Regions from separate parts of the Erwinia sp. 1181_3 genome, predicted to be linked through region 4. Evidence: riboswitches for the same ligand, from Rfam matches in the RefSeq annotation. Region 4 holds a riboswitch; each other region holds the start of a gene.

Region 1 (7,425 bases), on a different contig from region 4:
ACATCCCGCTGGCGGTGTCGACCTTTGTCGATCACACGGTGGCGCTGCTCAAGAAAACCATCGCTGATAAGCACAGCCGTTCATGATGTGATGCGGCTGCGAAGGCTATTGAACACCGGCGAGGCGCAGCAGGGCGGTGACTGCCGCTGCCGCCAGGATCACCCCAATCAGCGGCACTTTGCGCCAGGCCAGCAGCACGGCCACCGCCACCCCGGCGACACGTGCCGTCCCGGCAAAGTGGTCACCTGCATAAAATGTGCTGCCCAGCGCCACCGCAAACAGCAGCGTAGTGGCCGCATCAGACAGCAACTTACGCGCGTTTTCAGACAGGGTCATGCGGTTACCCAGCGTGGCACCGGCAAAGCGCATCAGCCAGGTTCCCACGGCCAGAATCACGATCCCGCAGATAATCAGTGCGTTGTCCGCCATTATTTCCTCCTCGCCAGCAGTCCGGCCATTGAGAGCAATACCGGCAGCCCGATAGGCGTAAAGGGCACGGCCAGCAGTGAGATTACCGCCCCGCAGGCGGCGCGGATCAGCGTGGTGCGGGATTTCAGGGCGGGGATCACCAGCGCCAGTAAAATGGCCGGAAACACCGCATCCAGCCCAATCACCTGGGTATCAGGCAGCAGTGTGCCAATCACACTGCCCAGCATGGCCCCCAACGGCCAGACCACGGCGACGCCGAGGCCACACAGCCAGAAGGCGGCTTTACGCTGCGCGTGCGTGGGCTGCGACAGGCCAAACACCACGCTTTCGTCATTCATAATATGGCAACCGAGCACGGCAGAGAGACGCGAACCTACCAGGTCACGTACGGCAATGCCAAAGGGGAAGTGGCGCGCATTGACCAGCAGCCCGGCCAGCGCAGCGGCCAGCGGATTGCCCCCGCCAGCGACGATGGCAATAAACATAAACTCTGAGGCACCGGCCAGCACAAACAGGCTGGAGAACAGCGGAACCCATAGCGGGAATCCATAAGCGGTGGCCAGCGAACCGTAGGAGATGCCCACAACGCCGACCGCCAGGCAGATCAGATAAATCGCTTTACGCGTGTCCGGGCTGAGTGATGAAAAATGCCGACTGAACATAATTTGTTTTCCATAACGAACGAAGTTGTCATTATAATGAACGCAGGTGCTTCTAAGATCAACACGAACGTTTCGTTCATTTTGGCGAACGATAAGGCGAAAGATGACACAGCCCATAGCGGTAATTGCGGAAAGTTTGATTCGGGAACGCACACAGGCCGGGCTTTCACTCGCCGAAGTGGCCCGAAGGGCGGGAATTGCAAAGTCGACGCTGTCGCAGCTGGAGGCGGGCAACGGTAACCCCAGCCTGGAGACGCTGTGGGCGCTGTGTGTGGCACTGAATATTCCCTTTGCCAAACTGCTGGAACCTGAAGGCAACAAAACCCAGATCATCCGGCGTGGCGAAGGGGCGAAAGTGGTGGCCGGAGAAGCGAACTATCAGGCCATTTTGCTGGCCAGCTGCCCACCGGGTGCGCGGCGCGATATCTATCTGTTAATGACCCAGCCGGGTGCTGACCGTCTGTCACAGCCGCATCCTGTTGGATCGGTTGAGCACATTATCGTCACCCAGGGGCGGGCGCTGGTCGGGCTTAAGGATGCCCCGGAAGAGCTAGCGCCAGGCGATTACATCTGCTATCCCGCCGATCGTGAGCATATCTTTAAAGCGCTGGAACCCGACACCCTGGCACTGCTGGTGGCAGAGCAGGGATAAAGGGAGGATGGGGACGGAAAACCGTCCCGTAATCGGGTTTTTATACCGTGTCGCTGAATAGCGGTTGACGGGGAGTTATGATTCTATCGAACCGATTTTTTGTTGAGACTATTCTTATCGTTAGCTAGAATGCGGCCTGAAAAAGTGAAGGTGTATTATCATTTCTACATAAAATGTGTATTTGCTTTTAATAAAGCAATCTGGGATTTAAATCAAAATCGGTCAGGCTGACGTTCAGAATGTTCTGGCCGAAATAAATTATAAAATGGAGTTAAGAATGAAAGGCATCAGTAAACTGGTCTGGGCAGGTCTCGCGCTGAATATCTGCTATCTCGGCGCGGTAGGGTATCTCACTACCCAGGTGGGAGATGATGAGTTAACTATTTTTGCACGCAATGTGATTGCTTTTTTACAGTACTTCTCCATCCCATTTTTAGTTTCTATTTTATTGCAGATCATCAGTTTGCCCCTGTTATTCAAAAGCCCAAAGTGGGGACTGGCGCTGGCTATCATTGGCTCGCTTATTATCCTGCCATTAAGTATGGTTTTCCTCGCCGGTTATATGTTTAGCTATGAAAAGCATTGCAACAAGGGCCTGGAAGTATTTTCACCCAATGAAAAAAACACACCTTCACGGGCTTTGATTTTTAAAACATCGATGTTCTATGTGCAGGGCGGGATTTCCCTTGCTATCGGATTGTTTATTCTGGCCGATGGTGTGAGCGTTGGCGGATTATTAGTCTGTACCGGGATCATTTTTATCTCAAATGCGATGCGTTTAAAGCAACGCGTGATGATTGGGGTGTCAGGCGATAAATTGATCCTGACCCCGGCGCTGTATGCTGAAACCTGTCTGATCCCGCTAACCGATGTCACGTTAATCAAAGAAAATAAAAATGTCTTCAAACTGCATATCCACTCTGCTGGTGTTGACAGGAAATGTAGCTTTAGTAAAAAAATGATCGCCGGAGAGAATGCTCAGGCAGACCTTGCGGAGATTTTGTCAACATTGCCGAAAGCGGACAGCGAGGCTGTGGCGGTGAGTGACAAGCCTGAATAACCTCCAGCCCGGGCGGCGGGAGACGTAAAAGCTTGTTTCTCTACCATCTAACTGGCATGATTCTGAAGGGTGATTATCGCAATGGTAATTACAACGCATTGATTTTACTATTTAAATGACTCGGGGTGCCCTTCTTCGTGAAGGCTGAGAAATACCCGTACCACCTGATCTGGATAATGCCAGCGTAGGGAAGTCAGATGCCCGACCGGCATCGCCTTCTTGATCGCCGGTTGGGAGCATATATGATCCAACCTGAACGCCTGAGCCACGCCGATGTGGCCCATTCCCTGACGCTGTTTCAACAGCAATCTCCCCTGATTCACTGTATGACCAATGATGTGGTGCAAACCTTTACCGCCAACGTGCTGCTGGCGCTGAGGGCTTCCCCGGCGATGGTGATCGATCAGGACGAAGCCGCGCAGTTCAGCGCCATTGCTGATGCCCTGCTGGTAAACGTTGGTACGCTGACCCATTCCCGCAGTGAAGCGATGCGGGCAGCGATCCATGCGGCCAGCGCTGCCGGACGACACTGGACATTAGATCCGGTGGCGGTAGGGGCGCTGGATTTCCGTACCACTTTCTGTCACCAACTCCTGTTACTCAAGCCCGCTGCGATCCGCGGCAATGCTTCGGAAATTATGGCACTGGCAAAACAGGCGGTCAGCGGACGGGGCGTAGACACTCAGCATGCGTCAACGGCGGCATTACAGGCAGCCGTTGCGTTGGCGACGGAAACGGGGGCGGTGGTGGCGGTTACCGGAGAAGTGGATTTTGTCACCGACGGTGTGCGCACCCTCAGCGTCAGCGGCGGTTCCCCACTGATGACGCGCGTGGTCGGCACCGGCTGTGCGTTGTCCGCCGTGGTCGCCGGATTTACCGCGCTGCCCGGCGATCGTCTGGTGCATGTCGCCAGCGCCTGCCACGTGGTGGCGTTGGCGGGAGAGCGAGCAGCGGCAGCGGCGCAGGGGCCGGGCAGCTTTATCCCCGCGTTCCTCGATGCACTGTATCAACTGAACCCGGAGGCACTGGTATGAAACGGATTAACGCCATGACCATTGCCGGAACTGACCCGAGCGGTGGCGCCGGGATCCAGGCCGATCTGAAAGCTTTCTCTGCACTGGGCGCCTATGGCACCAGCGTGATCACCGCGCTGGTGGCGCAGAACACCACGGGCGTGCAGTCGGTCTATCGCATTGACCCGGCATTCGTGGGCGCGCAGCTGGATTCGGTCCTGTCGGATGTGCGTATCGACACGATAAAAATCGGTATGCTGGCAGAAAGCGCCATCGTTGAGGTGGTTGCCGAACGGCTGAAAGAGACCCCGGTGCCCTGGGTGGTACTGGATACGGTGATGCTGGCAAAAAGCGGCGATCCGCTGCTCTCTGCTGAGGCGGTTGCCACCTTACGCGAGCGTCTGTTACCGCAGGTCTCCCTGATTACGCCCAATCTGCCAGAAGCCGCCGCGCTGCTGGCCTGCGATCCGGCACGCGATGAGGCCGAGATGCGTGAACAGGGCAGGGCGCTGCTGGCGCTGGGCTGTCAGGCGGTACTGATGAAGGGCGGCCATCTTAGCGAATCGGAAAGCCCGGACTGGCTGTTTACCCACCAACTTGAACAGCGGTTTACCGCGCCTCGCATTATGACGCGCAATACGCACGGTACGGGCTGTTCGCTGTCGGCGGCGCTGGCGGCACTCCGTCCGCGACACGATGATTGGGTTGCCACCGTACAAGCGGCTAAATACTGGTTGCAGGGGGCGCTTGAGCAGGCAGACTCGCTGGAGGTCGGCCACGGGCATGGCCCGGTGCATCATTTTCATCAGTGGTGGTGACCACGATGGTCCGCGTTTTTTTGTGCGGATCGTTCTGAAAAATGGAGTCAGCAATTTGCCTTAATAACAGTTTTGGGTCCACCCTGTTGGGGTCAGGAAAACTGACCCGCGGGCCATCAAAATGGCCCTCACACATTTTAACAGGAGTTATCATGACGGACATCGTACAGTTATTGGGCAAAGAAGCGGATTCTCTTTTGCAACATCGCTGCATGACTATTCCAGCGGACAACCTCTATCTTCCAGGGGCGGATTATGTGGATCGGGTGATGGTCGATAACAATCGTCCCCCGGCAGTTTTACGCAATATGCAAACACTGTACAACACCGGACGTTTAGCCGGGACAGGTTACCTCTCTATCCTCCCCGTAGACCAGGGCGTCGAGCATTCGGCGGGCGCCTCTTTTGCTGCGAACCCGCTCTACTTCGATCCGAAAAATATTGTGGAGCTGGCGATTGAAGCGGGCTGTAACTGTGTGGCTTCCACGTATGGCGTACTGGCTTCTGTCTCACGGCGTTACGCACACCGCATCCCGTTTATGGTTAAGCTCAACCATAACGAGACGCTGAGCTATCCCACCCAGTATGACCAGACGCTGTATGCCAGCGTTGAGCAGGCGTTTAACCTCGGTGCTGTCGCCGTCGGGGCCACCATCTATTTCGGTTCAGAGCAGTCACGGCGTCAGATTGAAGAGATCTCTGCAGCCTTTGAACGCGCCCATGAACTGGGGATGGTCACCGTACTGTGGGCGTATCTGCGCAATAATGATTTCAAAAAAGACGGGGTGGATTACCATGCCAGCGCTGATTTGACAGGCCAGGCAAACCATCTGGCGGCCACCATTGGCGCGGATATTGTGAAACAGAAAATGGCGGAGAATAACGGCGGTTATAAAGCAGTGAAATTCGGCCATACCGATGAGCGCGTCTACAGCACACTGACTACAGATAACCCTATCGACCTGGTACGTTATCAACTGGCGAACTGCTATATGGGGCGCGCCGGGATGATCAACTCCGGCGGTGCGGCAGCAGGGGATACGGATATTGCTGAATCCGTACGTACGGCGGTGATCAATAAACGTGCAGGCGGCATGGGGCTGATTTTAGGGCGCAAGGCCTTTAAGAAATCGATGAAGGACGGCGTGGCGCTGATTAATTCAGTGCAGGATGTCTACCTCGCGAAAAACGTCACCATCGCCTGATTTATCGTAGGGGTCAGGCATGCCTGACCCTGTATCAACCGTGCCTTGTCCCGCCGGTTTCAGAATGGCTCAAACCACTCGCTGTTCTGCTCGGCAATCGGGGTAATAGAGAAAATCATCTCCTGCAAATGGCGGCGCAGCGCCTGTTCAGCGGCATCGGCATCTTTCGCACACAAGGCCAGGTAAATCTGGTGGTGCTGCTCGATCAGGCTCTCTGGCGGTGACACTTTACTTAACGTCAGAAAACGCACGCGGTCCATGGTGGCTTTAATATTTTCCACCGTCTCCCACGCCAGTTCACAGGCAATACTTTGCGCGATCAATCGGTGAAACTCATCGTCCAGCAAGAGAAACGATTGGCTGTCGTGGCGATCGGCGGCCAGCTTTTGTAATTGCAGATTATGCTCCAGCGCCGCCAGCCCGACAGGTGTGGCTTCTGCAGCTGCACGGCGTACCACTGCAACTTCAACAGCTTCACGTATAAAGCGACCATCGGCAACGCGCTGTGCGGAGATTTTACGCACGAAGGTGCCGCGCTGCGGAAGGACCTGCACCAGGCCCGCTTCTGCCAGTTTGATAAAGGCTTCACGAACCGGCTGACGCGATACGTTAAAGCGCGTGGACACCTCTTTTTCCGACAGCAGTGAGCCGGGATGGATCGCACAGGTGACGATATCCTGACGCAGGAATCGATAAATCTGCTGGTTGACCGGCTCACTGGCGGTGATGGTATAAACTGTCGACATTCGGCAACGTCCCTTTAGCGGCGGGTCAACAGCCTGCCCGCCTATGGCGTGAAAGCCTTCAGTCTAATCAGGCAGGCGCATCAGCGCCAGAGTTAAACGCGGGCAACCAGTTGATGCACCGTTTGTTTCGCTCCCTGGCTCAACAGCAGACGGTAAAAATGGTTAACCTGGTGGACAAACTGCGGGTTACCGGACAAATCCTCACCAAAGACATGTTTCAGACCCAGCAAGGCGGCCACGCGGGGTTCTCCTTCGGCACTTTCCGCGACCCTTTTTGCCAGCTCGGCACTAAGGGGATCGTTGATCACCATCGGCTGACCCTGCTCATCGTAACCGCTGACATAGCGGATCCATCCTGCCACGCCAAGTGCCAGTAAATCGAAATTGCTGTCATGCGCGAGGTGCCAGCGGATGCTGTCCAGCCAGCGCTGGGGCAGTTTCTGGCTGCCATCATTGGCGATCTGCGCGGTGCGGTGCCTGATAGCACGGTTGCTGTAACGTGCAATCAGCGAGTCGGCGTAGGCCGTCAGATCAACGTCCGTTGTGCGTAGCGTCGGAGCCTGCTGTTCGAGCATCAGCTGGCGCGCCGCCTGTTTGAAATGAACATCTGTCATACAGTCGCTGATGTGCTGATACCCGGCGAGGTTACCCAGGTAGGCAAGGAACGAGTGGCTGCCATTCAGCATACGCAGCTTCATCTCTTCAAAGGGCAGCACGTCAGCCACCAGTTCCGCTCCGGCCAGTTCCCACGCCGGGCGGCCGCTGACAAAGTTATCTTCGATAACCCACTGGAAGAACGGCTCACAGGCCACCGCCACCGGATCCTCACAGCCCAGTTTT
Region 2 (7,425 bases), on a different contig from region 4:
CCCTTACTTTTAATTGCCAGCCGCCACATTTCTTCCTGGTGAACTATCGATTTTTCCCTGCGTGTTTTCAACAGCGATAAGAGAAGGTGAACTGTCGCCCATAGTGACCATCCGTTTTTTTTCTTTCTTCTCCACCGGCAACTGTGGCTCTTCAATCTGATGAGAATTTCCTATAAATACCCCACCTTTCTCAATGGAGAACTCGGTGGCGAACACTTCACCTTCAATCCTGCCACGCGACATAATAACAACCGTCCTGGCATAACAGCTTCCTTTCAGCAGACCATTGACCACCAGCTTAACGGACTTTACTGTTCCGACAACCTGACCTTCCTTACCAATCTGCGTCATTTTCTGGCTGGTCAGGTCCCCTTCAACAACACCATTGATTGAAATATTGTTTTCGTTGGTCATTTCGCCCCGTAATACAGTACCAATAGAGATCACTGTTTCTTTCGTATTACTGTCATCATACGAAGGAGCAAGGGGGGATACATTTTGTTCCAGCTTGACCTGTGAAGATAAATTCTCATTTGACTGAGGCTCTGCCTTGCGATTGAAATTAAACACGTTTTTAATCGTCCTTTTATTGTATAGAAAGGGGATAGCTAGCAGCATAATCAGGCACACCATAACACCCAGAGAAATTAATAAGGTCGTTCTTATTGATAGCGCAAAGGCAAGTATACTTATGCTCCAGCAAGACCAGATTCCCCACAGATAACATTGTTTTTTCGTCTCAGACATTGTATTCACTCACAACGTACGGAACCTCATGCACAAGACTCAGCCGCTGACGTCATTATTAAGCTGAGGACGTGATCGCGTCATCGTTAACCAGAAAGTCATTTCTGGAAAGCAGCACCGAATTAAATAAATGTGAATAGAAGAAAACACCAGTAAAATTAACGGGTGGAATATCACTTTTTAAGCATTTTTAATGAAACCACTCTTTATTATGATAAGCGGCGCAGTTTATGGCATGGAATGATATTTGAATTCACTGCAAATATAAAGTCGTGTTTGTTTATATTATTTAAATAAAGCAATAACTCTCCTGACTCAAAAAATGAACCAGGAGAATATATCGCTAAAAAACCTTTATCAGAAAAAAACATTAAAAACAGTATTATTCGGCTTCTGCGCGACATATTGCGACAGTGTCTTCAATCAGCCTGCGAGCCACCGTTCCTGCTGGAGGTAACTGCGGCAACGCATCGTAACGATACCACCCCGCAGACAGCAGTTCTTTTGGATCAATATTGATATCACCGCCAGCATAGTCGGCCATAAACGCCATCATCAGTGACTGGGGGAAAGGCCAGGGTTGAGAAGAGACATAGCGCAGATTCTTCACACGGATGCTGCTTTCTTCCATCACTTCACGTGCTACCGTTTGCTCAAGGGTTTCGCCCACCTCGACAAAGCCAGCCAGTACCGTGAAAATCCCGTTACGATGCCGCGTATGCTGCGCCAGCAAAATCTCTTCGCCCCGGCGGATCGCCACGATAATGCAAGGTGCAATTTGCGGATAGTAACGCTGCCGGCAATGCCCGCAGAGACACGCCCATTCGGTTTTGCTGGGGTGCATTTCATGGCCACAGTAGCCACACCAACGGTGTGAACGATAGAATTCTGATAACTGAATACCGCGTCCGGCAAGTTGGAACAGGCCCGTATCTTGATCGAGCAACTGGCGTAGCGATCCCATATCCTGAGGATACGTACCGCGGATCAGCCACACTTTCTCGCCCTGCCACTCTCCAATCGGCGCCCCTGATCGCCCTGTCAGGCCCAATGAGCCCGCATCACCATGCGGCAGCTCACCTTTTGGTAACCAAATTTTATGTTCCTGGCTGACAACCCACCAGCCAGCGTCTACGCTTAAAATTTCCTGTTCCATCATTTTGCTCATCATCCTCAGCTTAAAGACTGGATTGAGGTCAGACGTTAAAATATAACATTCACGGAGTTGAACATGCTTAACCAGTTAGAAGTCCTCACCGCGCGCGTCGGCGGATGCAGTGAGCTGGTAGACTTCTGCCTGCGCTCCCGCAAGCAGTTGCTGGTTACCTATTACCAAATGGCTGGCATTAAGCCTAACAAGGAAACGCTGACGACGCTCGATGAAAACGCGCTGGATACATTCTGCCAGCATCTGGTGGACTACCTTTCCACCGGTCATTTCACCGTCTACGAACGTTTTATCAAGGAACTGGAAGGGACCGAGCAACTGGCGAAAGCGTCGTTAATCTACCCCTCTTTAAAAGCCAATACCGATCAGATAATGGAGATTTATGATTCGCATCTGGAAACAGCCATCGATGATGATAACTGCGTTGAATTTCAGCGGGCATTATCGGTAGTCGGTGAAGCGCTGGAGGCTCGATTTACGTTGGAGGATAAATTCATCAAGCTGGCTTTAGAAAAAAATGATGATAATCAAAGCGCTGCCAACTCGTGCTCGCTTGCTCGCCCTGCCTGATTCGTTATCAGAATGTGAACTTCTTGTAGTTTCCAAAAAGCCCCTTTATGCTTGAGGGGTAAGGGCGAGGCATGCCTCACCCTTACGTTGACTGAAAAACCAGTCGATATCTTGTCGGAGTGCCCCAGGGCTGAGACCGTTAATTCGGGATCCGCGGAACCTGATCAGGTTAGTACCTGCGAAGGGAACAAGAGTAAATCAGCTATTACGGTGTGATACCGTATTTTGTCACATCGTTCTCATTACTCCCGCCTCCAGGCAAGCAAACTTCCGCATTATTATCAGGAACTTGCTATGTCTACCGTTGAAAAACCTTTCATTGAGAAAAAAACCAGCCGCCGGGAACAGCGTGCAGAAGCACAGCAGTTTATCGACTCCCTGCAGGGCACTGCCTTCCCCAATTCAAAACGCATTTACCTGACCGGCTCGCAGCCGGATATCCGTGTGCCGATGCGCGAAATTCAACTGAGCCCGACCACCGTGGGCGGTAGCAAAGACGAACCGCTGCTGGAAGCGAATGAACCGATACCGGTCTACGATACAGCGGGTCCCTACGGCGATCCGGCGGCGGCGATTGATGTTCACAAAGGGCTAAATCCGCTGCGCAGCACCTGGATCATCAAACGGGGTGATACCGAACAGATCGCTGAACTCAGCTCTACCTACACCCAGCAACGCCTCGAAGATGAAGGGCTGGATCATCTGCGTTTTGATAATTTGCCACGTCCGCGCCGGGCGCTGGAAGGCCGCTGTGTCACTCAGATGCACTATGCCCGGCTGGGCATGATCACCCCGGAAATGGAATTTATCGCTCTCCGTGAAAATATGGGACGAGAACGCATTCGCGGCGAGGTGCTGCTGCAACAGCATCCTGGTCACAGCTTTGGTGCACAGTTGCCTGAAAATATCACTGCTGAGTTCGTTCGCCAGGAGGTTGCTGCAGGACGCGCGATTATCCCGGCCAATATTAATCACCCGGAATCGGAGCCGATGATTATCGGTCGCAACTTTCTGGTGAAAATTAACGCCAATATCGGCAATTCCGCGGTCAGCTCTTCCATCGAAGAAGAGGTGGAAAAACTGGTGTGGTCAGCCCGCTGGGGGGCAGATACGGTGATGGACCTTTCCACCGGGCGTTATATTCACGAAACCCGCGAGTGGATCCTGCGTAACAGCCCGGTGCCGATTGGCACGGTGCCCATCTATCAGGCGCTGGAAAAAGTGAACGGTGTGGCAGAGGACCTCAACTGGGAAATTTTCCGCGACACACTGCTGGAACAAGCTGAACAGGGCGTTGATTACTTTACTATTCATGCGGGTGTGCTGCTGCGCTATGTACCGATGACCGCCAAACGCCTGACCGGTATCGTTTCGCGCGGCGGCTCAATTATGGCGAAATGGTGCCTGTCTCACCATAAAGAGAGTTTCCTCTATCAGCATTTCCGCGACATCTGTGAAATCTGCGCCGCCTACGATGTTTCGCTGTCGCTGGGCGATGGCCTGCGCCCGGGTTCCATTCAGGATGCCAACGATGAAGCACAGTTCGCAGAATTACGCACGTTGGGCGAACTGACCAAAATTGCCTGGGAATATGACGTCCAGGTGATGATTGAAGGCCCTGGGCATGTGCCCATGCAGATGATTCGCGTCAATATGACGGAACAGCTTGAGCACTGTCACGAAGCCCCGTTTTATACGCTGGGGCCCCTGACGACAGATATTGCTCCGGGTTATGACCACTTCACTTCCGGTATTGGCGCCGCCATGATCGGCTGGTTTGGCTGCGCGATGTTATGTTACGTGACACCCAAAGAACACCTCGGCCTGCCGAACAAAGAGGATGTCAAACAGGGATTGATTACCTATAAAATCGCAGCCCATGCAGCCGACCTGGCGAAAGGCCATCCCGGAGCACAGATTCGTGATAACGCAATGTCGAAAGCGCGTTTCGAATTCCGCTGGGAAGATCAGTTTAATCTCGCCCTCGATCCGCACACTGCCCGTGCATATCACGATGAAACCCTGCCGCAGGAATCCGGCAAAGTGGCACACTTCTGCTCAATGTGTGGACCCAAATTCTGTTCAATGAAGATCACCCAGGAAGTGCGTGAATACGCCGCACGTCAGGAGGCCGAAGCACGGCCGATCGAAATAGGTATGGCACAGATGTCTGACGAGTTTCGTCACCGTGGCAGTGAACTGTATCATCGCGCCGACACCCTGAAATCAGAGGAACAAATATGAGTCGTGGAGCTTTTCCCCCAACCAAAGCCAGATTGGGTCTTTATCCGGTGGTCGATACGGTGGAGTGGATTGAACGCCTGCTTGATGCGGGCGTACGTACACTGCAACTGCGCATTAAAGACTGTGCAGAGCATGAAGTTGAACAGCAGATCGTTGATGCCATTGCCTTGGGTAAACGCTATCAAGCCCGCCTGTTTATTAATGACTACTGGCGTTTAGCGATAAAACATCAGGCTTACGGCATCCATCTGGGTCAGGAAGATCTGGATGTTGCCGATCTGGATGCCATTCATGCTGCCGGACTGCGCCTCGGTCTTTCAACCCATGACGATGCCGAACTGGATCGCGCGCTGGCCGAAAAACCTTCCTATATTGCCCTGGGCCACGTATTTCCAACCCAGACAAAAGCCATGCCCTCTGATCCGCAGGGACTGGAAGAATTAACGCGCCACATAAAGCGACTGAAGGGGATCTCTACCGTGGCTATCGGTGGGATCAGTCTGGAACGTATTCCCCAGGTGCTGGCCACCGGGGTGGGCAGTGTTGCTGTGGTGAGCGCGATTACACAAGCCAGCGACTGGCGTGCGGCGACGCATCAGCTACTGGACCTGGTCGAGCCACAGAACACCCCACATTCCTGACATCATTATAAATATCGGTAAAAAGCGTTCGGGCAGGTGCTCGGCACGTTCGAGGCTCAGGGCGCGTTTCGCAATAAAATGCAACCTGCTGCAACACGGAAAAACAGGGCTGAAGACATTACGCAGCCTTGTTTATTCACGCTTTTATCGGGAAATGCAGCCGCTATAGTGGCCGTGCGGGGGCAATCCTGCCATCCGCCAGGGTCAGTAGTTTTCCTTCTCACTGACCCTGCCTTCACCCTCTTCTTATACCTGCGAGGATACCGGAGCACAGGCCAGCACTGCCCGCTCTACCGCCGCCCCCAACACCTCCAGAGCACGTTCGGTTTTATCGGTAAACGACTGCGCATAGCTGAGGCGCAGGCAGTTGCGGTATTTACCTGATGCTGAGAACAGCGACCCCACAGCAATCTGAATATGGGAAGCACGTAGATCCTGGTTCAGGCGCAGCGCATCAAAAGGTTCTGGCAGTTCGACCCAAATCAGAAATCCTCCCTGAGGACGAGTCACACAGATCCCACAGGGAAAGTGATGCCGCACCCGCCGGGTGAACGTCTCCAGGCTGCGCTGATAGTAACTGCGCATACGCCGCAGATGAGGCTGGTAATACCCCTGGCGAATAAAAGCGGCGACCGCCATCTGTGTCTGAGTGGCCGTTGAACCCGTGCTGATATATTTCATATGCAAAACACGATCAAAATAACGCCCCGGCACCACCCACCCCACCCGCAGGCCGGGTGCCAGCGTTTTAGAAAATGAGCTGCACAGCAGAACACGACCATCCATATCCAGCGACTTGATGGTGACCGGACGAGGATAGTCAAAAGCGAGTTCACCATAAACATCATCTTCAATGATCGCGGCATCAAAGCGCTGCGCCAGCGTCAGCAATGCCTGCTTACGCTGCGTTGGCATCACAAACCCCAGCGGGTTATTGCAGTTTGGCACCACCACCACGGCATTAATCGGCCATTGCTCAAACGCCAGCTCCAGTGCTTCCAGACTGATGCCGGTAACGGAATCCGTAGGAATTTCGATAGCGCGGATCCCAAAACCGCGCAGGGTTTGCATGGTGCCGTGAAAGGCTGGTGACTCCACGGCAATAATATCCCCCGGCTGGCATACCGCTCTGATCGATACCGACAGCGCTTCATGGCAACCCGTGGTAATCACAATGTCGTCGGCGGTGACCTGGCAGCCGCTGTCGATCATCAGGCGCGCGACTTGTTCACGCAGTTCCGGCACACCATACAGATTATCGTAACTCAACAGCCTTGGGTCCTGCTGCTGCCCAAGGCGACTGATAATTTTCCACAGCGGCTTGAGCGTAGGAGAATCAATATTCGGCATACCGCTTCCGAGCTGAAGCATATCGTCATCCAGCCGGGCATTGAGCAGATCCATCACCGCATCCCACTGGGTGATCTCCACCGGGCGCTGAACCGGGCGAGTGATCGGCGGCAGCGGCGGTGCCGCCTTGCGTGGGGTGACAAAGTAGCCGGATCTGGGCTGTGGCGTAATCAGCTGTTTCTCTTCAAGCAGATAGTAAGCCTGCTGAACCGTGCTGATGCTGACGCCATGTTCGCCACTGAGTGAACGTACGGATGGCAATCGCTCGCCGGCCTGATACAACCCTTGCTCAATACGTTGAGCCAGCAGTTCTGCCAGCCGCTGATAACGTGTCATCGTATCCTCCACTCCCACTCTATTTTGGAAAAACCAGTACAGATAGCGGTAATAATCACCATTCAGTCACACTATCTCGCAATCTGTATGTCAATAAAAGGTGTTTTTTGCATCTGTATCATAAAGGTATTTATCGACAAAATAGTCGTCATACCCAAGGTGATGAGGAGGCAGTGATGGAATTTGATGAGAACAGAGCAGCGAAGCCATTTAGCTGGACGCTGATTAACGCAATCTTTCTTATGCCTTATCATCGCTGGCAGGCAAGACGCATACGTTCCTGCACCCGCAAGATTCTGTCGCGTCTGAGTGATGCGCAACTGAAGGATATCGGACTGACCTGTGAGGATGTCCGCAACTTATAGTGAT
Region 3 (7,425 bases), on a different contig from region 4:
ACCGAGGCACTGAAGGTAAAGCCAGGATACTGCGCCAGCAGACTGTAGAAACCCCGCTCCGGATGCGCCATGGTCTCCTCAGCGAAAGCCATATTGCCGTGAATGATCTCATACAGTGCGCTGTTACCGAAGATCGACAACCACAGCAGGGTGAAGATAAACGGAATGGTCAGCGTTCCCACCACAAACTGACGAATGGTACGTCCACGGGAGATACGTGCGAGGAACAGACCGACAAACGGCGACCAGGCAACCCACCAGGCCCAGAAGAACAGCGTCCAGTTGTTCATCCACTCGGTCGGACGGTCAAAGGCGAAACTGTTCAGCGTCATGCCCATAAAGCGGTTGATATAATCCCCGACGTTGAGCACCAGCGCGTTCAGCAGGAAGCTGGTATCGCCAACAAACAGCACGAACAGGATCAGACCAAAGGCCAGCAACACGTTGAGTTCTGACAGGAAGCGAATGCCTTTATTCACCCCGGAGGTCACAGAGATGGTGGCCATGATCACCGACAGGACAATCAGCCCGGCCTGCGCTGTCAGCCCTTCCGGTACGTCAAACAGCACCTTCAGCCCGTAGTTAAGCTGTACCACGCCAATACCGAGCGTGGTGGCAATACCAAAGATGGTCCCCAGCACGGCAGCGATATCCACGGTATGACCAATGGGCCCGTTAATGCGCTTACCAAAAATAGGGTAGAGCGCCGAACGGATAGTGAGCGGCAGGCCATAACGGTAGCTGAAGTAGCCGAGGGCGATGCCCATCAGGGCATACATGGACCAGCCAGTCAGACCGTAGTGGAACAACGTCCAGACCATCGCCTGACGCGCCGCTTCCATCGTCTGGCCCTGGCCTTCCGGTGGCATCATATACTGGGTGACCGGTTCCGCCACCGAGAAGAACATCAGGTCGATACCGATACCCGCAGCGAACAGCATGGCCGCCCAGCTCATCAGGCTGAATTCAGGTTTCGACTGTTCAGGACCGAGCTTGATGGAGCCAAAGCGTGAGCAGGCCATGAAAATCACGAACACGATGTACAGCGTGGCCGCCAGCAGGTAGTACCAGCCGAAGGTGTTGGATACCCAGTCGAGGGTGCGATTAATCCAGCGGTCGGAAAAATCAGTGAACAGGATAGTGGTAAAGGAGAACAGCAGGATAAGCGCTGCTGAGGTATAGAAAACCACGGGATTAATACGATCTTTTTGAGGTTTTCCTGGTATTTCAGTCGTCGGCATAATGTCTCCGCAAAAAATGCTCAAGAAAATAACCTGAAGTCCGCTCTGCGAAGCGCGCATTAGCGCATACTGGGTAACATCCGCCGTATATCCGCTAATTACACTGGGAGAACCATCAGGGTGATTATCAGGTGTAATATATTGATTAATCGTTAGTGTTTTTGATCTACGTCGCCCCCTGAAAGTAAATTTTGTGTAAACAAGAACAGGAATGATAGGTTTTATTGATTGAGCATTCAATTAAAAAAAACTTCATCGTCTCATTCTGTCCCATTTTTTCCGTACGAAAACCTCATGTCACTTGACGATTGTCACCCGGTAAAATACAACTAGTCCCTGTCAGGGGAGTCTCGCCAGAGAGACTGAGAGGCTAATGAGCGATTTTTCGCGGCTTAGCGACCCTTAGAACCTGACCCAGTTGATACTGGCGTAGGAAGACGCGTACCCGATGGCGTATCAGCCAGGGTACCTGCCACGTGGGCTGGCTTCTGATCGTCCCCGTCTTTTCCTTACTCTGTATCACGGGTCTCCGCATCGATTGAGAGGCTAACGTGAAACCATTTATTCCCCCCTTTATTTGTACCGGAAACCGCACATCATGAGCCGCTGGTCGGTGATCGGTGATGGCGTCGCCGGGCTTTGTGTTGCCACGTTACTTGCTGAACGGGGTGAATCCGTTGAAGTGATCACCGCAGAGCAGCACTGTGCCGCATCGCACTGGGCGGGCGGTATGCTCGCCCCCTGGTGCGAAGGTGAAAGTGCCCCCGAAGAGGTGATCGCACTGGGTCAGCGTTCCGCGCCCTGGTGGTCGGCCCGCATTCAGGGAGTGGAACATCAAGGCACTCTGGTGGTGGCACCCGCACGTGATACCCCCGAACTCAGCCGTTTTGCCCGCATGACGCGGGCGCATCAGTGGGTAGAGCCGGCATCGCTGGAACCCGCGCTGGAAGGGCGTTTTGCCCGTGGGCTGTTCTTTGCCGGGGAAGCACACCTTGATCCACGCAGTGCGCTGCACCAGCTACGGGCGACCCTGCAACGCAGGGGTATTCCTTTTCATACGGGCAATCCCGGCGGGACAGTCATTGACTGCCGGGGGATTCATGCAGCCCCTGATCTGCCTGAGCTACGCGCCGTACGCGGGGAGATGCTGATCCTGCACAGTGAAGAGGTGCAGTTCTCACGCCCCATCCGCCTGCTGCATCCCCGTTTTCCCTGCTATCTGGTGCCGCGTGCCGGAGGGCGCTTTATGCTGGGTGCAACGATGGTGGAAAGCGACGATAACAGCCCGATCAGCGCACGCGCCATGATGGAACTGCTCAGCGCCGCCTGGGCTATCCACCCTGCGCTGGCTGAAGCGCGGATACTGGAAAGCGGCACCGGGTTGCGCCCCGCTTATCACAATAATATCCCCGCCATTCGCTACCAGAACGGCGTCTGGTCCCTGAACGGCATGTATCGCCACGGCTTTCTTCTCGCGCCAGTCATGGCGGAAAAACTGATGCTGCAACTGCAGCAGGAAAACCTGATATGAAAATCCAGCTTAACGGCCTCCCGATCGACACCACCGCCCGCACGCTGGCGGAACTTTTGCGTGAACAGCAGATGGATGCGGGCTGCGTGGCCAGCGCCCTTAACGGCGAGTTCGTCCCACGCTCGCGCTATGAAACACAGCCACTGACCGCAGGCTGTGAGCTTGAAGTGTTATCACCGATGCAGGGAGGGTAAAACATGTTTTACGATTTTATTCCGCAGTCACGTTTTTTGCTCGGCACTGCCGGGTATCCCTCTCCGGCGATCCTGCAACAGGCGATTGAGGCCTCCGGCAGCGAAATCATTACCGTCAGTCTGCGCCGTGAAGGGCGGCAGGGTGCGGCATTTCGCGACCTGCTAACCGGGCTGAACAAGCGGGTGCTGCCCAATACCGCAGGATGTCATAGTGTAAAAGAGGCGGTGACCACGGCGCATATGGCGCGCGAAGTCTTTAATACCCGCTGGATAAAACTGGAGGTGATTGGTCACGCTGATACGCTGCAACCCGACCCCTTTGCCCTGGTGGAAGCCGCCCGCATCCTGTGCGCTGAGGGATTCCAGGTGTTTCCCTATACCACGGAAGATCTGATCCTCGGCGAAAAGCTGATTGAAGCGGGCTGTGAGCTGCTGATGCCGTGGGGCGCGCCGATTGGCTCCGGCCAGGGGTTACGCAACATTGAGGGGCTGCGTTCAATGCGTGCCTGGTTTAAAGGCATTCCACTGATTATCGATGCCGGGATCGGCGCACCCAGCCAGGCTGCACAGGCAATGGAAATGGGCTTTGACGGTATCCTGCTGAATACGGCCGTGGCCAAAGCACAGGATCCGGTACGCATGGCCGGGGCGTTTTCTGCCGCTATCCACGCCGGTCACGATGCCTGTCATGCCGGCCTGGTAGAGCGCCGTGATATGGCCAGCGCCTCCACGCCGATTTTTGGTATGGCGCAATTTCTCTCACGGGAGCCATAACGGATGGACCGATATCAACGACAAACCATGCTGCCTGAGATCGGCGAGGCAGGGCAACAGGCCCTGCTGCAAGCCCGCGTGCTGGTGATCGGTGCTGGCGGGCTGGGTGCCACACTGCTGCCACTGCTGGCCGGGGCCGGGGTGGGCTACATCAGGGTGTATGACGGGGACCGGGTAGAGGAGCACAACCTGCACCGCCAGACGCTGTACAGTATGCAGGACTGCGGGAAGCGTAAAGTCGACTGCGCGCAGCGTGCACTCAATGCACGTAACCCGGACTGCGTAGTCGATGCACGGCCGCAGGCACTGAGTGCCAGCATGATGGCCGACGCGCTGGACGGTATCGATCTGGCGATCGATGCCGCCGATAATTTTGCCGTCACCTATCTGCTTTCCGATGCCTGTCAACCGCGTCATATTCCGCTGGTCAGCGCCTCGGTACTCGGTCGTCAGGGCTATGTTGGGGGCTTCTGTGGCACTGCCCCGAGTTATCGTGCCCTGTTCCCGCAACTGCCGGGCAACGCGGCGAACTGTAACACGGCAGGTGTCATGGGCCCGGCGGTGGCCACGCTGGGTGCCATGCAGGCGCAGATGACCCTCAGTATTCTGCTCGGGCTGACGCCTTCACCGCTGGGCTGTCTGATCAATTGCGATTTCACCACCTGGCATTTCCGCCCGTTCCGTTTTGACGGTGCCGGTGAGCCTGACCAACCTGTCGTGCCGTTTATCGATCGCCACCTGCTGAACAGTGAAGACTGTATTGTTGAACTGCGCAGCCGCGAGGAAGCCCCCGACAGCGTGGCGAGTCACGTTCACCGGGTGCTGCCTGAGGAACTCAATCACTGGCAGCCCCCTGCGGATTGCCGCATCGTTCTGGTGTGCGCCAGCGGGATCCGCGCGGCAAAAGCGGCGAAGGACCTGCAACTCCGGGGCATCACTCAGCTGGCGATTATGGCGGCAGACCGATAGAAAAATAAAAGACACCCTGTGGAAGGTAAGGGATGACAGCTTCAATTGTTATGTTATAACATAACAATAATGTTTATGCGGATGGCCCGGTACTGCCCGGCGCAAACACGCTGTCAACGCCTGAGAGGATGTCATGATGCAAGAAAAATACGCTTTACCCGGTAACGATACCCGCCTGCCCGTAACCGTTTTGTCGGGTTTTCTCGGGGCCGGGAAAACGACACTGCTTAACCATATCCTGAACAACCGTGAAGGGCGCCGCGTGGCGGTGATCGTCAACGATATGTCGGAAGTGAATATTGATGCGTCACTGGTGCGCGACGGGGGTGCAGAGCTGTCGCGCACCGACGAGAAGCTGGTGGAGATGAGCAACGGTTGCATCTGCTGCACATTGCGCGAAGATCTGCTGCTTGAAGTAAACCGCCTGGCACGCGAAGGGCGCTTCGATCAGCTGGTGATCGAATCGACCGGCATTTCAGAACCCCTGCCAGTCGCGGAAACCTTTACGTTCGAAGATGAAACCGGGGAGAGCCTGTCCGCCGTGGCACGCCTGGATACCATGGTGACCGTTGTCGATGGCTACAATTTCCTGCACGACTATGAATCCCGTGACAGCATCCGTTCACGCGGTGAGTCGCTGGGTGAGGGCGATGAACGCTCGGTCGTCGATCTGCTGATTGAGCAGATTGAATTCTGCGACGTACTGATACTGAACAAAATCGATCTCATCAACCCCAATCAGCGCACACGGTTATTTGCCATCCTGCGCAGCCTCAACCCCCGCGCACGCATTGAATGTGCCCGTTTTGGTGAAGTTCCGCTGGACCGGGTACTGAGTACCGGTCTGTTTGACTTTGACGAGGCGGCACAGGCTCCGGGCTGGATGCAGGAGTTACGCGGCACCCATGCCCCGGAAACCGAAGAGTACGGTATCAGCAACTTTGTCTGGCGCGCCCGTCGCCCGTTTCACCCCGAGCGTTTCTGGGCATTATTTTCCGCAACACTGCCAGGCGTCGTGCGTTCGAAAGGCTATTTCTGGCTGGCATCACGGCCTGGTTATGCCGGCAACTGGTCGCAGGCTGGGGGCGTGGCACGTCAGGGGATGGCGGGTAGCTGGTGGGTCAGCGTGCCACGCGAACGCTGGCCACAGGATGAGGAGTCCCTGCTGGACATTATGCACCACTGGCAGGAAGGCATCGGGGATGCCCGACAGGAACTGGTATTTATCGGCATAGAGATGGATGAAGCCAGGCTGCGTCAGCAGTTGGATAACGCACTGCTGACGGAGAGTGAGATGGCGGCTGGCCCGCAGAGCTGGGCCAGATTGCACGACCCGGTTCCCGCCTGGTTTAACTGATCACCCCTGCCAGGGACGGCAGGTACCCGGTTAATTATTGCATCTGGCGTTGGCGCTCAGTATCGTGTGCGCAATTTCTTCAGACTCGCCGGACACCACAATGACCTCTCATACCCCAAAAGATCCTTTGCATGGCCTGACGCTGGAAGCCCTGTTAACTGCGCTGCAAGCGCGTTATGGCTGGGAGGCGCTGGCGAAGCGCGTCAATATCAACTGTTTCAAAAGCGATCCGAGCATTAAATCCAGCCTGAAATTCCTGCGCCGCACTCCATGGGCGCGTAAAGAAGTCGAAGAGTTGTACATTGCTTCACTGGATGAGGTGGAAGAAGCCCCGGCAGACGGCCCCTGGGGCAACTGGCAGGGGAAGAAATAGTCGCCTGATCGCGCGCTGATGGTGCAACACATTTTATAAGTGGCACACATTATGCTTAATACGCTTATCCAATTTCATCGCTGGAGAGCGTCTAATGCGTGCCACCACACCTTCACCGCTTATGTACCTGACAGCATCGCGACAGTGTGAAATTGCTAATCTGCGTAATTTGCTCCATACCGGCCATCTGACAGCCATCATCAGCCAGCTTATCCATGAACTGCAGCGCGAACGCGGTGCCAGCAATATCTGGCTCTGTTCTAAGGGACGGATGTTTGGCGACGAACTCCCCCAGCGTGCACGCCAGGTCAGCCAGATCATCGCCAGTATGATGGCAAAACTGCCCGCCATTCCCTCTCCGGAGAACGCATCACAGGGCAGCAGCCGGGTATTCAGCAGGATTGCCTCTGCGATCTACGCGCTGAGCGAGCTGCCCGCGCTGCGGGATGCCATCCGCCAGTTCACGCTTAGCCACGCCCAGGCCATGGCACAGTTCAATCACATTATCCGGCAGTTGCTGAACCTCGCTTTTGAAATGATCGATACCGCTTCTGACCCTGAAGTATCCCGCGCCCTGATTGCTATGTTCAGCTTTATTCAGGGGAAAGAGCTGGCAGGGCAAGAAAGAGCCACCGGATCTGCCGGTTACGCCGCGGGTGAATTCAGCCAGGAGCAGAGCGAGAGGATGGTGGCGCTGATCGGTGCACAGGAGCGCTGTTTTTCCAGCTTCAGCCAGTTTGCCGATGAGGAAAACCTGCAACGCTGGCGCAGCATTGCCACCTGCGACAGTGATGTCGAACGGCTGCGGCGCATTGCCTGCACACGCACAACGCCGGAAGCCGGAGGGACAGAGATGGCCCTGCGCTGGTATCAGCTGATGACCCGTCGTATCGACGGCCTGAAGGTGATCGAAGATGGCCTTGCGCACCACCTGACCCGCTGCTGTCACGACAGCATACGCCGTGCTGAAACCCGGCGCGAGGAGC
Region 4 (7,425 bases):
CACCTGTGCGATGAAAGTTTAATGACAGAGGGGTGATGGAAGCATGACAGACCGAAAAGGGCACTGAGCAAATTAACAAAGATTGAATGTTTATCCCCTCCCGCCGATAACCCTGTGGACAGCTAACTCTAATAATAAGGTCCACCATGTTTTCCACTATTGCATCAGGTATCACGTCACGCCTTGCGTGGCAGAAACGCACTCACTCTTCTGCCACGCTTGACTCATTAAAAGACTCTATCGCCATGATCGAATTCATGACCGATGGCACCATCATCACGGCTAATAGCTTGTTTCTTGAGAAAATGGGCTACGAACTGAATGAGGTGGTCGGGCAGCATCACAGCCTGTTTTGCACGCCGGACCTGTTGGCGTCGCGCCAGTATCAGGACTTCTGGATGCGGCTGAATCGCGGGGAAAGTTTCAGCGATAAATTTCTGCGCGTGGCGCAAAATGGCCGTCCGGTGTGGCTCGAAGCCAACTATGTACCGGTGCGGGATCGTAACGGGCGCGTGTTCAAAATCATTAAGCTCGCCACCGACATCACGTCGCACATTATGGATGCCCAGGAGCAGCGGGCAATGACCACGGCTATCGAGCGCTCAATGGCGGTGATAGCCTTTAACCTTAAGGGTGAAGTGCTGAAAGCTAACGATAATTTTCTTAAAACCATGGGATATCGCGCCAGTGAAATTATCGGTGTACATCACAGCCAGTTCTGTTCCGCAGCGGTACGCAGCAGCCCGGAATACACACTGTTCTGGCAGAAGCTCAACCGCGGTGAGTTTATTTCCGGCCAGTTTCAGCGCGTCAACAAGCAAGGCTCTACCCTCTGGCTGCGCGCGACCTATAACCCGGTGTTCGACGACAGTGGCGAGCTGTATAAAGTGGTGAAGTTTGCCACCGATGTCACCGCCCAGGTTGAGAAAAACCAGCTAGAGCGTGATGCAGCCCAACAGGCTTATCAAACGGCGCTGCAAACCAGCGAAAGCACAAAACGCGGTGCCAGTGTGATTGCCAACAGCGTGCAGACCATGAATGAACTGGCAGGTGAACTGCACGGGATCTCTGGCGATATCACCGGGCTCGGGGATTCCTCAGACAGTATCGGCCAGATCGTGACCAGTATTCGTCGTATTGCCGATCAGACCAACCTGCTGGCCCTCAATGCGGCGGTGGAAGCCGCCCGCGCAGGCACGCAGGGTCGCAGCTTCGCGGTGGTGGCCAACGAAGTGCGCACGCTGGCGCAAAACATCAACCGCGCCACCACCGAAATCGAACAGATGGTGCAGCAAAATCACCTGCTGGCGAGCAAAGCGCAGAAAGGCATTACCTCAAACCTGCAACGTGCCGATCGCGGCGTGGAGCTGGCGCAGGAAGCCGGCGGCGTCATCGCTGATATACGCGACAGTTCCGACGATGTGCTACGCGCCATCGGCCACGTCACCGCCGCGTTAAAGAGCGATTAAGCGTCGTCTCATCAACCTGCACAACGGCATTATCACTCCGGCAAAAAGGCCGACCCGAAAAGGTCGGCCACTGCGAATAATCAGATCTGTTTATTGATAAGCCGCATCAAAGAAAGCCTTTTCCAGCGTCACGGCGCGCAGGAAGAAATCCTCACACTGCGCCTGCTGTGCCGGGCCAACACGGTCGAGCTCCTGACGTAAAAAGGCGACAAATTCGCGGAAATCGGGGTTATCGTGCAACATAATCCACTCGGCGTGAACAAAACTGGCAGGCAATGGCAGCGGGGCCTGTGACGCCCAGTCGAGGTACAGCCACTCGGCGACATTGAGTACGGTCAGGATCACCGCATAGGAGCGCGTGGCAGCGGCCTCCAGCATGATCGCCTTGAATCCCGCAGTGGGAGAAGTGTCCGGTTCGGCGTCGCGCTGCGCGGCGCTGACGTCCAGCGCCTCAAATGCGCGCAGAAAATAGGTGTTCTCTTCACCGGAGACAACCCCGGCGCAGCGACCAAAGCGCAGGCGGGCTGCGGGGCTGTCGGCACTGGCAATGGCCGATCCGACTAAGGTGAGGAAGCTGTCGAGAAAACGGTGATCCTGGGTGAGGTAAGTGCTCATCACCTGGCGATCCACGCTGCCATCATAGAGCTCGCGAACAAAACGATGCGTGACGGCCTGTGTCCAGATGGGCTGGCTCAGTGTACGGAGTGTGTCGGTAAAACGAGTGGTCATCAGGTAGTCCTTATAAGCAGACTACCGGCAAAAGAGAGGTAAGTTGCCCCATCCCTTCGCCGGCATTATCCGGATCAGGTGTTAAGGGTCATCGCGCTGAATCTTTTACGATTTCTCAGCCAGTTGCCTGGCTCCCCCTGGAGGAGGAATTAAGTCAGGAATTTTCCGGAACGTCAATGTTGCTGACGCGGGACATTGGGCGAGGCATGCCTCACCCCTACAGAATGTGCAGTTCAGTGGGTGTTGCATTACGGGACGCGGGCGAGGCATGCCTCACCCCTACAGAAGCGCAGGTCAGTGGGGGTTGCATTACGGGACGCGGGCGAGGCATGCCTCGCCCCTACAGAAGCGCAGGTCAGTGGGGGTTGCATTACGGGACATTGGGCGAGGCATGCCTCACCCCTACAGAATGTGCAGTTCAGTGGGTGTTGCATTACGGGACGCGGCGAGGCATGCCTCACCCCTACAGAATGCGCAGGTCAGTGGGGGTTGCATTACGGGACGCGGGCGAGGCATGCCTCACCCCTACAGAATGCGCAGGTCAGTGGGGGTTGCGTAGGGGCGGGTCATGACCCGCCCGCCGTCAACGGGGCGGCGTTAACAACGCCGAAAAACCCTGTAACGTCTCACTCAATGGCCCATCATTACTTAACGTCATACACCCTGCCGCCACCGGCTCTGCCGCACGCTGCAACCGCTGTTCAATGGCGGCTTCATCCTCGCGACCGCGCTGGCGCAGTCGCCCGGCGAGGATCTCCGCCGACACCTGCAAACACACCGGCAACAGCCGCTCACCGTAACGCTGACGGGCAGCCGCCAGATGCAGCCGTGAACCGTTCACCACCACATCCAGCCCACTTGCCAGCCACTGATCGATCTCAATACCCAGCCCGTAGTAAAAATGATGCGCCTGCCAGTCGAGGGCAAACAGACCGTATTCACGCCGACGTCGGAACTCATGCTCGCTGAGGGCGATATGGTTTTCGCCCCCGGCGCTGGCGCTGCGGGTGATATAGCGATGCGCCACAATCATCCGCTCCGGTGCGCATTCACGCAGCGCCAGTAGCAGGCTGTCTTTGCCGGAGCCGGAAGCGCCCATCAGCCAGATCAGCCGCCCCATCAGAACACCTTCCTGCCCTGCGCCCACACCGACGATACATAGACCTGATCGCGGTGCGCACGCACCAGCACCAGATCGGCCCGTTTGCCTTCATCAATCACACCGCGATCGTCAAGGCCGATGGAGCGGGCCGGGTTACGCGTTACTAACGCAATGGCCGCAGGCAGCGTCATGCTGTGACGTTCATCGGCGGCAAGGCGGAATGCCGCATCCAGCAGGCTGGCGGGATAGTAATCCGACGAGAGAATATCCAGCAGCCCCAGCTGTGCCAGCTCGCTGGCCGCCACGTTGCCGGAGTGCGAGCCGCCACGCACAATATTCGGCGCCCCCATCAGTATCTGTAAGCCCATTTCACGCGAGGCGCGTGCGGCCTCTTCGGTGGTCGGGAACTCAGCGATAACGCTGCCTACCCCTTTCGATTCAACCACGTGTTCATAGGTGGCGTCATCGTGGCTGGCCAGCGGAATGTGATACTGACGACACCAGGCAGAAATCGCCTCACGGTTCGGCGTGGACCAGCGGGCCGCCAGGCTTAGCTGATCGGCCTCGTACTCATCAAGCTGCCGATCGCTGAGCTGATATTTGCCGCCAAAATAGGTGCGCCACGCCGCCAGCGACACATACTGGCGCTGCCCCGGTGAGTGATCCATCAGTGACACCAGCGACAGTGCCGGGTTACACATCAGTTGTTCAAACAGCGGCAGCGTTGAGTCATGGGGCAGTTCACAGCGCAGGTGCAGGCGATGTTCGGCACGGTTCAGGCCGTGCTTCTGCGCATGGCGAATCGCATCGATCATCTTGTTCAGATTCTCCATGCGGTGGCCGCCATCGCGCACATCGCCCACGCCAATCGCATCCAGCACCGTGGTAATGCCGCTGGCGACAATCAGCGCATCATGGCTGCTCATGGCGGAGTGCGCAGGCCAGTCCACCTTCGGGCGCGGGGTAAAGAACTTATCCAGATTGTCGGTATGCAGCTCGACCATGCCGGGCATCAGCCAGCCGCCCTCGCCGTCAATCGCTGCCGGAAGCTGGCTTTGTGTGTCAGAGAAGGCGCGGATCACGCCATTTTCACAGGCCAGCGATCCCTCGACCACTTCATTTTCCAGGATCAGTTTGACGTTATTGATGATCATTCGGCGTGCTCCAGAGCAACAGGTTGCATCACATGCAGACGGTCAGCGATGCGATCGCGCACCGCGTTATCATGAAAAATGCCGACAATCGCCGCGCCGCGCTGGCGCGCCTCTTCAATCAGCGCCACCACGGCAGCGCTGTTGGCGGTATCGAGTGAGGCGGTCGGCTCATCCAACAGCAGGATCGGAGAGTCGGCAATAAACCCGCGCGCAATATTGACGCGCTGCTGCTCACCGCCGGAAAACGTCGACGGTGCCAGTCCCCACAGGCGCGACGGCACGTTAAGGTGGCCCAGCAATGCTTTGGCACGCTCTTCGCTCTGGGATCGCGACACACCACGCTCCAGCAGCGGCTGCATCACTACCTCCAGCGTGGAAATCCGCGGGATGACGCGCAAAAACTGGCTCACCCAGCCAATCGTATCGCGGCGAATGCTGAGGATCTGGCGCGCCGGGGCGCTGACAAGGTCAACCCACTGCTGCTGATGATCCACCCAGATATGCCCGCTATCCGGCAGATAGTTCGCATACAGCGAACGCAGCAGCGTGGATTTACCGCTGCCCGAATGACCGTGCAGCACCACGCACTCCCCGGCAGCCACCTGTAAGGAGGCGTTACGTAACACCACCAGTTCTGCCCCCTGCTGATTGTGCATCACAAAGGTTTTTGACAGATTTTCGACACGCAGTTTCAGATTCATAATGATTCCTGTGGGGAGTATTTAAACAATGGATGAGACCAGCAGCTGGGTATACGGATGATGCGGATCATCCAGCACCCGGTCGGTCAGGCCACTCTCCACCACTTTCCCCTCTTTCATTACCAGCAGACGGTGTGCCAGCAGACGCGCCACACCGAGGTCGTGGGTGACAATCACCACCGCCAGATTGAGATCGCGGACCAGGCTGCGCAGCAGATCCAGGAGTCGCGCCTGCACCGACACATCCAGCCCGCCGGTGGGTTCATCCATAAACACCAGCGTCGGATGCGTCACCAGATTGCGGGCGATTTGCAGACGCTGCTGCATGCCGCCGGAGAAGGTGCCCGGCAGGTCATCGATGCGCGACAGCGGGATCTCCACATCCTGTAACCACTTCCCGGCGGTTTCGCGGATCTGCCCATAGTTACGCTGCCCGACCGCCATCAGGCGTTCACCGATATTGCCCCCGGCAGAAACCTGCGCCCGCAGGCCATCCATCGGATACTGATGTACCACGCCCCATTCGGTGCGCAGCAGACGGCGGCGTTCGCTTTCGCTCAGGGCATAGAGATCCTGGCCCTGATAAATAATCTCACCCTGCTGCGGTGCCAGCCGGGCCGAAATCGACTTCAGCAGCGTGGTTTTACCGGAACCCGATTCCCCGACAATTCCCAGTACTTCTCCCGGAAAGAGCTCAAAGGAGACGTCACTGAACCCTTTGCCCGGCGCATAGAGATGCGTTAACTGATTGACCGCCAGCAGCGGTGTTTCGCGCGTCATGATGGATTCTCTTGTTGCTGATGGCAGTAGTCGGTATCGGAGCAGACAAACAGGCGCGAACCCTGATCGTCCAGCACCACTTCATCCAGATAGCTGTCGCGTGAACCGCACAGCGCGCAGGGTTCATCCCACTGCTGTACGGTAAAAGGATGGTCGTCAAAATCGAGGCTTTCCACTTTGGTATAGGGCGGCAGCGCGTAGATACGCTTCTCGCGTCCTGCACCAAACAGCTGGAGCGCGGGCATCATATCCATCTTCGGGTTGTCGAATTTCGGGATCGGTGACGGGTCCATCACATAGCGATCGTTGACCTTGACCGGATAGGCATAGGTGGTGGCGATATGACCGTAACGGGCGATATCTTCATACAGTTTGACCTGCATGATGCCGTACTCCTCCAGCGCGTGCATGGTGCGGGTTTCCGTTTCACGTGGCTCGATAAAGCGCAGCGGCTCCGGGATCGGCACCTGATAAATCAGGATCTGATCTTCCGTCAGCGGCGTTTCAGGAATGCGGTGACGCGTCTGGATCAGTGTGGCGTCAACGGTGCGTTCCGTGGTGGCGGCACCGCTGACGCGCTGGAAGAAGCGGCGGATAGAGACGGCGTTGGTGGTATCGTCAGCGCCCTGATCGATCACTTTCAGCACGTCATGTTCGCCAATCACGCTGGCGGTGAGCTGAATACCGCCAGTGCCCCAGCCATAGGGCATCGGCATCTCACGTCCGCCAAACGGCACCTGATAACCGGGGATCGCCACCGCTTTAAGGATGGCACGGCGGATCGTACGTTTACTCTGTTCATCCAGATAACCGGGGTTATAACCGCTTAGTTCAGTCACGCTGCTTCTCCTGGTATTCCGCCCGCAGGCGTTTCAGCAGTTCCAGTTCAGCCTGGAAATCGACGTAATGCGGGAGTTTCAGGTGAGAGACAAACCCCGCCGCTTCAACGTTATCCGCATGCGATAGCACAAACTCTTCGTCCTGCGCCGGGCTGGTAATGCGTTCGCCGTGTTCGTCGGTTTGCAGCGCACGGTCCACCAGCGCCATCGCCATCGCTTTGCGTTCTGCACGACCAAAGACCAGCCCGTAGCCCCGGGTAAAGTGCGGCGCATCGTCCGCCGGGGTGGTGAAACCGTTCACCATTTCACACTCGGTCAGCATCACTTCGCCAATTTCCAGTGCAAAACCCAGCTCTTCAGGGACGATTTCGACGGTGACCGATCCGGTACGAATCTCTCCGGCAAAGGGGTGGGTGCGCCCGTAGCCGCGCTGCGTGGAGTAGCCCAGCGCCAGCAGAAATCCTTCGTCACCGCGTACCAGCTGTTGCAAACGCGCTGAACGCGGCATCGGATAGGAGGGCGCATCGCGGGTGATATCCAGCGGCTCGCTGCCATCGTCCTCTTCGCGCAGCGCCAGCCCTTCGCGCGTCATCAGGTCAAACATATGCGGGCATTCTGCTGCCAGTGGCTGTTCCGCACGCGGTGTCACGG

What was found. Region 4 has a riboswitch for thiamine pyrophosphate ahead of FY046_RS05455 (TenA family protein). Riboswitches for the same ligand answer to the same signal wherever they lie in the genome.
Region 1: it holds a riboswitch for thiamine pyrophosphate, as region 4 does, so the genes downstream of both, thiM (hydroxyethylthiazole kinase) here and FY046_RS05455 (TenA family protein) in region 4, are expected to answer to the same signal.
Region 2: it holds a riboswitch for thiamine pyrophosphate, as region 4 does, so the genes downstream of both, thiC (phosphomethylpyrimidine synthase ThiC) here and FY046_RS05455 (TenA family protein) in region 4, are expected to answer to the same signal.
Region 3: it holds a riboswitch for thiamine pyrophosphate, as region 4 does, so the genes downstream of both, FY046_RS22265 (FAD-dependent oxidoreductase) here and FY046_RS05455 (TenA family protein) in region 4, are expected to answer to the same signal.

The regions. Positions count from the first base shown of each region.
Region 1 is NZ_VTDE01000001.1:669,111-676,535, reverse strand. Features, by position in the region: gene FY046_RS03100 (LysR family transcriptional regulator) at 1-86, shown strand, start outside; gene FY046_RS03095 (AzlD domain-containing protein) at 106-429, opposite strand; gene FY046_RS03090 (AzlC family ABC transporter permease) at 429-1,091, opposite strand; gene FY046_RS03085 (helix-turn-helix domain-containing protein) at 1,195-1,743, shown strand; gene FY046_RS03080 (hypothetical protein) at 2,021-2,803, shown strand; TPP riboswitch at 2,915-3,011, shown strand; gene thiM (hydroxyethylthiazole kinase) at 3,046-3,837, shown strand; gene thiD (bifunctional hydroxymethylpyrimidine kinase/phosphomethylpyrimidine kinase) at 3,834-4,634, shown strand; gene fbaB (class I fructose-bisphosphate aldolase) at 4,787-5,839, shown strand; gene FY046_RS03060 (GntR family transcriptional regulator) at 5,899-6,585, opposite strand; gene FY046_RS03055 (mannitol dehydrogenase family protein) at 6,678-7,425, opposite strand, start outside.
Region 2 is NZ_VTDE01000018.1:14,314-21,738, reverse strand. Features, by position in the region: gene FY046_RS23180 (bactofilin family protein) at 10-747, opposite strand; gene nudC (NAD(+) diphosphatase) at 1,130-1,903, opposite strand; gene rsd (sigma D regulator) at 1,979-2,485, shown strand; TPP riboswitch at 2,591-2,689, shown strand; gene thiC (phosphomethylpyrimidine synthase ThiC) at 2,780-4,729, shown strand; gene thiE (thiamine phosphate synthase) at 4,726-5,370, shown strand; gene FY046_RS23155 (aminotransferase-like domain-containing protein) at 5,617-7,056, opposite strand; gene FY046_RS23150 (DUF1127 domain-containing protein) at 7,233-7,421, shown strand.
Region 3 is NZ_VTDE01000015.1:48,080-55,504, reverse strand. Features, by position in the region: gene FY046_RS22270 (choline transporter) at 1-1,241, opposite strand, end outside; TPP riboswitch at 1,573-1,694, shown strand; gene FY046_RS22265 (FAD-dependent oxidoreductase) at 1,840-2,772, shown strand; gene thiS (sulfur carrier protein ThiS) at 2,769-2,966, shown strand; gene FY046_RS22255 (thiazole synthase) at 2,970-3,740, shown strand; gene FY046_RS22250 (ThiF family adenylyltransferase) at 3,744-4,709, shown strand; gene zigA (zinc metallochaperone GTPase ZigA) at 4,846-6,066, shown strand; gene FY046_RS22240 (VF530 family protein) at 6,167-6,439, shown strand; gene FY046_RS22235 (nitrate- and nitrite sensing domain-containing protein) at 6,534-7,425, shown strand, end outside.
Region 4 is NZ_VTDE01000002.1:239,392-246,816, forward strand. Features, by position in the region: gene FY046_RS05450 (methyl-accepting chemotaxis protein) at 147-1,469, shown strand; gene FY046_RS05455 (TenA family protein) at 1,560-2,198, opposite strand; TPP riboswitch at 2,233-2,346, opposite strand; gene phnN (ribose 1,5-bisphosphokinase) at 2,782-3,318, opposite strand; gene phnM (alpha-D-ribose 1-methylphosphonate 5-triphosphate diphosphatase) at 3,318-4,454, opposite strand; gene phnL (phosphonate C-P lyase system protein PhnL) at 4,451-5,155, opposite strand; gene phnK (phosphonate C-P lyase system protein PhnK) at 5,177-5,935, opposite strand; gene FY046_RS05480 (alpha-D-ribose 1-methylphosphonate 5-phosphate C-P-lyase PhnJ) at 5,932-6,774, opposite strand; gene FY046_RS05485 (carbon-phosphorus lyase complex subunit PhnI) at 6,767-7,425, opposite strand, start outside.